Regions from separate parts of the Collinsella sp. AF11-11 genome, predicted to be linked through region 2. Evidence: riboswitches for the same ligand, from Rfam matches in the RefSeq annotation. Region 2 holds a riboswitch; the other holds the start of a gene.
What was found. A riboswitch is a leader RNA that binds a small molecule or an ion and turns the genes downstream of it on or off. The one in region 2 is predicted to bind thiamine pyrophosphate.
Positions count from the first base shown of each region.

Region 1 (5,668 bases), on a different contig from region 2:
GAACTCGTCGCCCCCCAGACGAAATGCCGCCTCGTCCACCTTCATATACAGCTTGAGATAGAGGCTTACCTGCAAAATATAGCGGTTGCCCTCGTCATGGCCAAAGACGTCGTTGCAGTGCTTGAGATTGTCGATATCGATGTACGCCATGGTAACGGGGGTGTCCTGCTCCCAGAGCTCCTCGAGGGAACGGGCAAAGCCGCCGCGGTTGCCAAGCCCGGTAAGCTGGTCGGTAAAGGCGGTCCTGACCAGATCCTCCTGACGCTTGAGAAGGTCGCGGACGGTCTTTTCGAGCGTTTCAGTGTAATTGCTGGGGGTATCCATGCTGTAGGCGGCTTTCTGGGGTCGGGGCGGATTGCGTCGGGCGAGCTCGTTGTGCACACGCGTTGTCGCTCAACGCTTTGCGTGTATCCATGCTCCCGCCTTGTTGCGCCGCTGGGTCAATTTGTCGGCTCGTGTTCGCTGCTGATAATTACTGAGTAATGTAAACAACAGCACAAAATTATATAGGGGTGCACATGCTGTGGGCGGCTATTATTCGACAAACGGTAGCGCGACGATGCGATGTTCGATGAAAATGCGACTGGGGCGGTATATGTTGACGGGTATACTTGTTCCGTTTAAATTTGCGGGGATGGAGATGGTCGCATGGCACAGCCAGATACGACGCCCACGGCGGGGCTTGCGCTCGAGGGAGGCGGCTACCGCGGTATGTATACGGCGGGCGTGCTCGACGTATGGATGGAGTGCGGCCTGACCTGTGACCATATGGTGGGCGTCTCGGCGGGCGCGGCGTTTGGCTACAACTTTAAATCGCGCCAGATTGGTCGTGCCATTCGCTACAACAAGGCCTATTGCGCCGATAAGCGCTATGCGGGTGTAGCAAGCTGGCTGCGAACCGGCGATATGTTCAATGCAGATTTTGCCTATCACGAGGTGCCCATCGAGCGCGATCCCATCGACCTGGAGACATATCGTGCCTGCCCCATGCGGTTTACGTGCGTGTGTACCGATATCGAGACGGGCAAGGCCGTCTATCACGATCTGCCGTATGGCGACGAGCGCGATATCGAGTGGATTCGGGCGTCGTCTGCTATTCCCGTGGCAACGCGTCCTGTCGCCATTGAGGGGCATAAATATCTGGATGGCGGCGTGGCCGATTCCATTCCCAGTGCTTGGCTGTTTGCGCAGGGGTATGACCGCAATATTGTGGTACTCACGCAGCCGGCGGGCTTTGTGAAGCAGCCCAACAGCGTGATGCCCATGCTGCGGCGCGTGTTCCGTCACTACCCGGAGTTTGTGGCGGCGCTTGAGCATCGGCATGAGGCCTACAATGCCACGCTTGATGACCTGGCACGTCGCGAGGCTGCCGGCGAGGTCTTTGTGGTGCGGCCGAGCGAATCGGTAAAGGTGCCGTCGCTGTGCCGCGAGCCCGATGAGCTTGAGCGTATCTATCAGATTGGCCGCCACGATGCAGAGGCGACTTTGCCGGCGTTGGAAGCGTATCTGGCGGGGTAAGGGTCGCATACGGAAAGCGCATCCCGGAATGGAGGCCCAAACTGGGATGCGCTTTTCATTGCTGAAGATATGAGGCTGCGAATCAGCTGTTCGGCCTATGCCTATGCCTGCTGCCAGGTGTCGACAAGCTCCTTGGCTGCGGCATGGGGGTCGTCGGCGCTGCAGACGGCGCTTACCACAAAGAAGCCGTCGACGCCGGTGGCCTTAAGCTGCGGCAAGTCGGCCGTCTTAACGCCGCCGCCCACCACGATGGGCACGGGGCTTGCCGCGTGGAGTGCGGCAAGGTCCTCAAAGCTCTTGGTGATGATAGAGCCGTCGGCCGCGCGTCCGCAGTCGCGCTTGGTCTCGGTCTCGTGGAGCGGGCCGATGCCCAGGTAGTCGACCAGGCTCATGTCGGCGGTCTTGACGTACTCGAGCATCTCCTCGCAACGGGCCGAAAGGCCCACAATGGCATCGGGGCCCAGCAGCTTGCGGCAGACCTCGACGGGAATGTCGCTCTGGCCTACGTGCACGCCATCGACGGCAATGCCCTGCTCGCGTGCGGCAAGTACGCAGTCAAGGCGGTCGTCGATCAGCAGCGCGACCTGCCCGGTTTTGCCGGCCTGAGCGATGGCCTGCGCGGCATCGCCCGTCAGTGCGATGATCTCGCGGGCGCTTGCCACCTTGGAACGCACCTGAATGCAGGTAAAGCCGGCGTCGAGCGCCTGGGCCACCACATCGCCCACGGGGCGTCCGAGGGTGTTTTCGGGGCCGAGTACCAGATAGGCCGAGATATCAAGGTTGTCGCGGATGCTCACTGTGCTTCCTCCTGCTTTTTGATCTGCGCTTCCATGCGCTCGAGCTTGCCAGTCATGGTGTCGGTAAATCCGGGTCGAATATCGGCCTTGAGCACGACTTCGGTGCGGATGCCCTTGCTCGCCAACACAAAGGTTGCGTCGCGCACGACCTGCATGACTTCGTCCCAGTCACCCTCGATCTCGGTGAACATCGAGGTGGTGCGGTTGGGAAGGCCGCTCTCGCGAATGACGCGCACGACCTCGGCGACCTCGGCGGACAGCTCGTCGCCGGTGCCGCACGGGGCGATGGCTACGGCGACGAGTGTGTTCATGCCGGCATCGGTTGCGGGCTCGGACATGGCTTATGCCTCCTCGAGCTCGAGTCGGTTATCGGCAATGTCCTGGGCGGTCGCGCGGTAGAGCTCGTCGATAAAGGTGACCTTAAAGCTTGCCGGGGCATCGGCGACAGCGGCGGCACGCGTGCCGGCAACGTTGTAGACGGCGGCACCGCAGACGGCTGCCGTAAACGGATCGGCGGCGCAGGCATACACGGCCAGCACGCCGCCCTGCGAGCAGCCGCAACCGGTGATCTTGGACATGAGCGGGCTGCCGCCGTGGGACTTGGCCACGGTTGTGCCGTCGGTAATCAGGTCGACTTCGCCCGAGACCACAACGGCGCCGCCGGTGTAGCGGGCGAGCGCCACGGCGGCATCGCGGGCAGCGTCTACCGTGTCGGTGGTATCGACACCGCGTACGCGGCTCAGGTCGGCCGCCTCGCCCTCAAGGCCCCACAGGCCGGCGAGTGCGATGATCTCGGAGGCGTTGCCGCGCACGATGGCGGGCTTGTACTGCTTGAGTTCGCCTACCAGCTGGGTGCGCAGGCTGCCGATGCCCAGGCCCACCGGATCGAGCACCCAGGGCTTGCCGGCGTCGTGTGCCGCCTTGGCCGTGCGGGGAATCGTCTGCTCGTAGATGGGGAAGAGCGTACCCATATTGAGATAGATGGCGCCGCCGCCGGCAACGAGTGCCTCGCCCTCGTCGGGCAGATAGACCATGGCGGCCGATCCGCCCACGGCGAGCTGTGCGTTGGCGACAAAGTCAATCGTCACCGTGTTGGTGATGGAGCCTGCCATCGGATTGGTGGCGCGAATCTCCCCCACGGCCTTGACCACATTTTGCTTAAGCTGTTTCGAATCGATCACTGCACATGCCTCCTTGGCATAGAAAAGGGGCGCTGTGCATAGACAGCGCCCCTAAAAAGGCGGCATGCTCCCTACGCCAGCATTAACTGACAGGTTCAAAGGATTGGGCCCCATGCCCTCTCAGCCTTGTGGTTTGCACCGCCGGCACTCCCGCATCGAATCTGTTGACCCTATACTAGCGCACCTGCCAAAAAGGGACAGGTTTATTTTGGCAGGTAACAACTGGGGCTTTGCGTTTCCCCAGATAAAACCTGCCAAAATAAACCTGTCCCTTTTTGGCAGGTCGGTACAATAGACGGGATAAAGAATGACCGAGGGGGCCTTATGATCAAACTTGTGCTGACCGATATGGACGATACGCTGATTCCGGCCGGGCATGACGGCGCCAGCGACTATGCCATCGAGGGCATTCATGCCATGCAGGCGGCGGGTCTGCACTTTGGTCCGGTTTCGGGTCGTCAGCCGTCTGCGATGGGCTGGATGTTTAAAAATCGTTCCGAGTGCTATTCGACCGGCGCATTCTGTAACGGCCAGGTCATGTTTGTCGACGGCGAGGCGGTCGCCTCGCGTGCGACCGATAGCGACGCACTAATGCGTTTAGCCGCCTATCTGGAAGAAGAAACCGACGATACCTATCTGAAGGTCTACAGCTTAGGTGATGACTTTTGGGATAACGATGCCTATTGCGTGACACGTGATGCCGAGCGTGTGCGTCGCGCTATGGAATCGGGCGGCAATGCGTGGCTCAAGGGCGAAGAGGCCCCGTGCCGCCCTGTCGTCGATGATGCGCCGGTGTTCAAGGCGAATATCTGGAGCGCCCGTTCGCGTGAGGAGCTCGCGGAGCTACGCGAGCGCGTTGCCGCCGAGGTGCCGGAGCTCTCGCTTGTGTTTCCCAACAACCGTGTGCGCCTGTTCGACATCCTTCCGGCTGGTTGGGACAAGGGCTGCGCTGCGCTGGAGCTGGCGCGCGCTTTGGGCCTAACGCCCGACGAGGTGGCCGTATTTGGCGATTCCGATAACGACCTGCCCATGATCGATGCCGTTCCCAACTCCGTTGCGGTCGCCAATGCCAACGAGGCCGTCACGGTTGCCGCACGCTGGCATATCGGCGCTGCGGCAGACGATGCGGTTGCCGCAGCGCTGCATCAGATTGCCGCCTGCGCCGCGACGGGGGAGATGCCGTCGTTTATGCGTCAGGCAGATGCGGCGGGTTCGGGTATCGCGGACGTCTAGGGAGGCCATCATGAAGCTCCAGCAGCTCAGATATGTCGTTAAAGTTGCCGAATGCGGCAGCATCACCGAGGCCTCGCGCCGGCTCTTTGTGTCGCAGCCTTCGATTACCGCGTCGATCCGCGATCTCGAAAACGAGATGGGTGTGCACATCTTTGAGCGCACCAACAAGGGCGTCATTGTGTCCGAGGAGGGCGAGACCTTCTTGGGCTATGCGCGCCAGGTACTCGACCAGGCCGACCTGCTCGAGGGCAAGTACAAAGGCACGTCCGAGCAGGTGCCGCACTTTAGTGTGAGCTGCCAGCATTATTCCTTTGCCGTTAATGCGTTTGTCGATGTAATCCGCGAGTTCGATGCCGCGCGCTACGACTTTACCCTACGCGAGGAGCAGACCCACGAGATTATCGAGGATGTCGCGCACATGAAAAGCGAGCTGGGCATCCTATATCTGTCCGAGCACAACCGCGAGGTCATCGAGCGCATGCTGGCGGCCAACGAGCTCGTGTTCGAAGGGCTCTTCTGTGCCACGCCGCATGTCTTCGTCTGCGCCGACCATCCGTTGGCGGACCGCTCCAGCGTGACGCTCGAGGATCTGGAAGACTACCCGTTCCTGTCCTATGAGCAGGGCAGCTATAACTCGTTTTATTATTCCGAGGAACTGACCTCGACCTTTGAGCGTCGCAAGAATATCCGCGTGCGCGACCGTGCGACGTTGTTCAATCTGGCCATGGGCCTTAACGGTTACACGGTTTGTTCGGGCGTGATCAGCCATGAACTTAACGGCCCCGGCATTATCTCCATTCCGCTCGATGTAGACGAGTACATGGAGATCGGCATCATCACGCGCAAGAACACGACACTTACGCGCTACGGGCAGGCCTATATCGAAGCGATTCGTCAGCACATCTAGATTGCTGCGTTCTGCACGGGTCAAATCTCTTT
Region 1 covers NZ_QSAS01000002.1:186,000-191,667, forward strand. The annotation lists gene DWV58_RS02280 (EAL domain-containing protein) at 1-324, opposite strand, end outside; gene DWV58_RS02285 (patatin family protein) at 649-1,518, shown strand; gene DWV58_RS02290 (thiamine phosphate synthase) at 1,620-2,315, opposite strand; gene DWV58_RS02295 (thiamine-binding protein) at 2,312-2,653, opposite strand; gene thiM (hydroxyethylthiazole kinase) at 2,657-3,496, opposite strand; TPP riboswitch at 3,548-3,658, opposite strand; gene DWV58_RS02305 (HAD-IIB family hydrolase) at 3,821-4,729, shown strand; gene DWV58_RS02310 (LysR family transcriptional regulator) at 4,740-5,636, shown strand.
Region 1: it holds a riboswitch for thiamine pyrophosphate, as region 2 does, so the genes downstream of both, thiM (hydroxyethylthiazole kinase) here and thiC (phosphomethylpyrimidine synthase ThiC) in region 2, are expected to answer to the same signal.

Region 2 (5,668 bases):
AAGTCGAGGAGCTCGAGGAGCTTTGCCGCGGCTATAAGCAGTTTTTGAGCGAGAATAAGACCGAGCGTCTGTGCGTCAAGACCGGTATCAAGATGGCCGAGGAGGCGGGCTACGTCAACCTGGAGACCGTGATCGCCGAGGGCCGCGCGCTCAAGGCCGGCGACAAGGTGTACGCCGCCAACCACGGCAAAGACCTCATGCTCGTCAACCTGGGTACCGCCCCGCTCGAGCAGGGCTTTAACATCCTGGGTGCCCACGTGGACTCGCCGCGCCTGGACCTCAAGCAGAATCCCGCCTTCGAGGCCGGCGACATGGCCTACCTCGACACGCACTACTACGGCGGCGTCAAGAGCTACCACTGGGTAGCCTCCCCGCTCGCGCTTGTGGGCGTCATCTGCAAAAAGGACGGCACCACCGTCGACATCAACATCGGCGACAAGGCGGACGACCCGGTCTTTACCATCTCCGACCTGCTGATCCACCTCTCGAGCGAGCAGATGTCCAAGCCCGCCAAGGACGCCGTCGACGCCGAGATCCTCGACGTGATCGTGGGCGGCCGCCCCGTCAAGTTTGACGAGGACGACAAGGACGCCCCCAAGGAGCCCGTCAAACAGATGTTCCTGGACATCCTCAAGGAACAGTACGACGTCGAGGAGGAGGACTTCCTCTCTGCCGAGATCGAGGTCGTGCCCGCCGGCCCCGCCCGCGACATGGGTCTCGACCGCTCCATGATCTTGGGCTATGGCCACGACGACCGCGTCTGCGCCTACCCCTCCATGCTCGCTCAGATCAACGTGGCAGACGTCGAGCGCACGAGCATCACACTCATCGTCGACAAGGAGGAGATCGGTTCCGTGGGTGCCACCGGCATGACGAGCCGCTTCTTCGAGAACACCGTCGCCGAGATCATGACGCTCGCCGGCGAGGATAGCCCGCTGGCCCTGCGCCGCGCGCTCGCCCGCAGCCGCATGCTCTCCTCCGACGTGTCCGCCGGCTTCGACCCGGGCTACGCCGGCAAGTTCGAAACCAAGAACGCAGCCTTTATGGGTCGCGGCCTGTGCTTTAACAAGTACACGGGCAGCCGCGGCAAGGGCGGCTCTAACGACGCCGACGCCGAGTATGTGGCCCTCATCCGCGACATCATGGACGAGGCCGGCGTGGACTTCCAGACCTGCGAGCTCGGTCGCGTCAACGCGGGCGGCGGCGGCACCATCGCATACATCATGGCTAAGTACGGCATGAACGTCATCGACTCTGGCGTTGCCGTCCTGTCCATGCACGCCCTGTGGGAGGTCGCTAACAAGGCCGATATCTACGAGGCCTATCGCGGCTACAAGGCCTTCATCGAGCGCGCGTAACCAACCCTTCATCAGTTGCGGTGAAATACAGACTAAACTGGCCCATAAACGGCCAAAACAGACCGTATTCCACCGCAACTTCCTTTTTGGCAGAGGAGAGTCCATGCTGCAGGTCGTCATTTCGCCCGCCAAGCAGATGCGCGCGGCCCAAGATGCTTTTGAAGTCCTGGGCATTCCACCCTTTGCGCACGAGACGGCTCGCCTCCACTGCGCACTGCTAGATATCGAACGAAATGAAGGCAGCGGCGGCCTGCAAGCGCTATGGAACGTGAGTGACAAACTGCTGGGGCCTTGCCTCAACACCCTGCATGAGTTCGGGCCCATCCTGAAAAACGGCGATCTCGACAATCCCGAACTCGCCCGTCACCTCTCCCCTGCCGTCATGTCCTACCACGGCATTCAATACCAGAGCATGGCGCCCGAGGTGATGGATTCCGCGCAGCTCGCATGGCTACAAGACCATCTATGGATCCTCTCCGGCCTCTACGGGTGCGTTCGTCCCTTTCATGCCGTCGAACCGTATCGGCTGGAGATGGGCGCGAAGCTCGCCGTTGACGATGCCCGAGACCTCTACGCGTTTTGGAGCGACAAGCTCGCGCGGGCTATCGCCCCGGCGGACTCAAACACCACGATCGTCAACCTCGCCAGCGTAGAGTATGCCAAAGCCGTTCTGCCCCACCTCGCGGGCGACGCCACGGCCGTCACATGCCTCTTTGGCGAGGGTATCCGCAACGGGAAGCCCATCCAACGGTCGACCGCCAGCAAAAAGGCGCGCGGCTCCATGGTGCGGTGGATGGCAGAAAACAAGCTCGAGGATGTAAGCGGGCTCACCGCGTTCGACGTTGGTTATCGTCACTTTCCCGAGCTTTCAAATAAAAACACTTTGGTCTTCCTGAACGAACAGGCCTTGTAGGACCACCGCTACTTTGAATGTGCTACCTAGGCACGGCGTCTATTCCGCCAAGCCGTCAGCTTTGGCAATTTCATTTGTCGAGCCGTCCTGATAGGTAATCTTGACGTGCTCCACCTCGGACACTTTGACGCCCGACGGGGGCTCCAGGCGCCATTCCGTCAGCGCGATATCCATCGTCGTGGGCACGTCTCCTTGATTTTTGAGCTTCACCGTCAGCGTTTTGAGCGCCGCATCAAACGTCACGCGTTCGATTTCTTCACCTGGAATGGACCCACCACTCAGCTGCAGCTGCACAAACTCATCGCGCGGGTACCAATAATCGCCCGGAACGGCGAGCGTATTGGCATTACCGCCAGTACTCCTCACCGTCATAATCGGTAGGCTATCATCAACCTCGAACTCCCAGCCAGCGCCGCCGCGACCGCCAAACGTCCAAATACAAAAGGCAATCACCAGCACGGCAAGCACCGCAAAACCAATCGCGACAAGGCCATGGTGCGCACGGCTTTCCTCGGCCGATACATCCCATTGCGTCTCTCGATATAGATGCTTGTCTTCCATGTTCGCCTCCCCGCAGGCACGCTCGTTGGCCCAATCGTACCCATTCAGGCTATACTTGAGCCCATGACATAACGGGGGGCTTGCAGGACAAGACGGCAGGCTGAGATTGGGCGCGTCCGCCCTGACCCGCAAACCTGATATGGGTAATGCCAACGAAGGGAGCCGTGCCAATGAGCACACAGACCGAGCCCAAGCTCGTCACGCAAATCGACTTCGCCCGCGCCGGGCAGATCACGCCGCAGATGAAGGAGGTTGCCGAGCGCGAGCATCGCGACCCCGAGTACATCCGCGAGCGCGTGGCCGACGGCCGCATCGCCATCCCCGCCAACATCGTGCATATCAAAAAAGGCATGCGCGCCTTTGGCGTCGGTGAGGGCCTGTCCACCAAGGTCAACGTCAACCTGGGCATCTCGGGCGATAAGGCCGATGCCGCCGAGGAGTGGAAGAAGGTCAAGATCGCCGAGGACTTTGGCGCCGACGCCATTATGGACCTCTCCAACTCGGGCAAGACGCGCCAGTTCCGCCAGCAGCTCATCGACGAGACACCGCTCATGGTGGGCACCGTCCCCATGTACGATGCCATCGGCTACATGGAAAAGCCGCTGGTCAAGCTGACCAAGGACGATCTACTCGAGGTCGTGCGCGCGCATGCCGAGGACGGCGTGGACTTTATGACCATCCACTGCGGCATCAACAAGTCGGTCATCAAGACCTTTAAGGAGACTGGCCGCCTCATGAACATCGTCAGCCGCGGCGGCTCGCTGCTGTTTGGTTGGATGGAGGTCACCGGTAACGAGAACCCCTTCTACGAGTTCTACGACGAGGTGCTCGAGATCTGCCACGAGTACGACGTGACGATTTCGCTCGGCGACTCCTGCCGCCCGGGCTGTCTCTACGACTCCAACGACGCAACCGAGACCGCCGAGATGATCGAGCTGGGCAAGCTGTGCAAGCGCGCCTGGGCCGCCGGCGTCCAGGTCATGGTCGAGGGTCCGGGTCACATGGCGCTCGACGAGATCGCCGCCAACATGAAGCTGCAGAAGCGCCTGTGCCACAACGCCCCGTTCTATGTGCTGGGGCCGCTGGTGACCGATATCGGCGTGGGCTACGACCACATCACCGCCGCCATCGGTGGCGCCATCTCCGCGAGCTCGGGTGCCGACTTTTTGTGCTACGTGACGCCGGCCGAGCACCTGTGCCTGCCCAACGCTCAGGATGTGCTCGATGGCCTCATGGCCACCAAGATTGCCGCACACGCCGCCGACATCGCCAAGAAGGTACCGCACGCCCGTGACATGGACGACAGGATGGGTCAGGCACGCCGCAAGCTCGACTGGGACGCCATGTGGAAGTGCGCCCTCGACCCGGTCACCGGCAAGAAGCGCTACGAGGAATCCCCCGCCGCCACCGAGGGCACCTGCACCATGTGCGGCAAGATGTGCGCCGTTCGCACTGTCAACAAGGTGTTCGAAGGCACGACGATCGACCTCGGCATGGAGGACTAACTCGTCGCCACGATTGCTTTTGGAAGCACCGCGACGTCGACCGTTGTTGACGTGTGAACATTTTCTTGCATTTGCGTAAAGATTGCACCGCCCGCCCGGGTTCGACATAGAGTCGGCCCGGGCATCTTTATAATGCTAGCTTAAAGACCCATTTGATTCCGACCGAACAAGGGAGCGAACATGGATCGCAGCAAGGTACCTGCCGTCCTGTCCATCGCAGGATCCGATTCCAGCGGTGGCGCCGGCATTCAGGCCGACATCAAGACCATTACGGCGCACCGTCTGTATGCCGAGACGGCCATAACCGCCATCACGGCGCAAAACACCCTGGGCATCACCGCCGTGCAGAATATCTCGCCAGATATCGTCGCCGCGCAGATCGACGCCGTCTTTGACGACATCCGCCCGAGCGCCGTCAAGATCGGCATGGTTTCTTCTGTCGAGATTATCGAAGTCATCGCCGACCGCTTGAGCGCCTGGAACGCAACGAACGTGGTCGTGGACCCCGTCATGGTAGCCACCTCGGGCGCTCGACTCATTGCCGAGGACGCGGCCGAGGCGCTCACGCGTCGCCTGTTCCCGTTGGCGACCGTCATCACACCCAATATCCCCGAGGCCATGGCACTGCTCGACTACGAGGTCGATTCCGAGCGCACGCAGCAAAATGCCGCCATGCTCCTCACCCGCCGCTTTGGATGCGCGTCTTTGGTTAAAGGCGGACATCTTGTCAACGAGGCCAACGACGTGCTGGCGGAGCCCGCGCCGCTCGATGACGAGGGCAACCACCTGGGCGATCCGCTCACCACATGGTTCCGTCACAAGCGCATCGAGACCGGCAACACGCATGGCACCGGCTGCACGCTCTCGTCCGCTATCGCCTGCGCGCTGGCCCAGGGCATGGATCTTGCCGACGCCGTCAACGCCGGCAAGGCCTACCTAACGGGCGCCCTCGCCGCCGACTTTGACATGGGCAAAGGTTCCGGCCCCGTCAACCACATGTGGAATTACTAGCCCTGCAGCAAAACCACCACAAAGGGGACAGGCACCTTTGTGGTGGTTTTTCTTGTTACGGCCAATCGTCTGCGAGTTGGATGCCGAGCAAGCCCGAAAGTGCGAGCGCTTGTTCGGCATTGACTGTCAGGCCACGCAACTCACGGTAGTCACCCGAAACAACGGGGGCCTCAAACGTGCAGCGCGATACATCAACACCACATAGCGGTGTCTTGAACACATCAACTCGCGTCAGGTCGCAGCTATCCAGGCGCAGCTGCCCCAACTTGGCCCCCTGGAGCGCCGCCTCGGTCAGGCGCACATCGCACGCCGTGATGGGG
Region 2 covers NZ_QSAS01000011.1:44,085-49,752, reverse strand. The annotation lists gene DWV58_RS07545 (aminopeptidase) at 1-1,358, shown strand, start outside; gene DWV58_RS07540 (YaaA family protein) at 1,462-2,271, shown strand; gene DWV58_RS07535 (hypothetical protein) at 2,311-2,832, opposite strand; TPP riboswitch at 2,895-3,011, shown strand; gene thiC (phosphomethylpyrimidine synthase ThiC) at 3,003-4,337, shown strand; gene thiD (bifunctional hydroxymethylpyrimidine kinase/phosphomethylpyrimidine kinase) at 4,518-5,348, shown strand; gene DWV58_RS07520 (pentapeptide repeat-containing protein) at 5,404-5,668, opposite strand, start outside.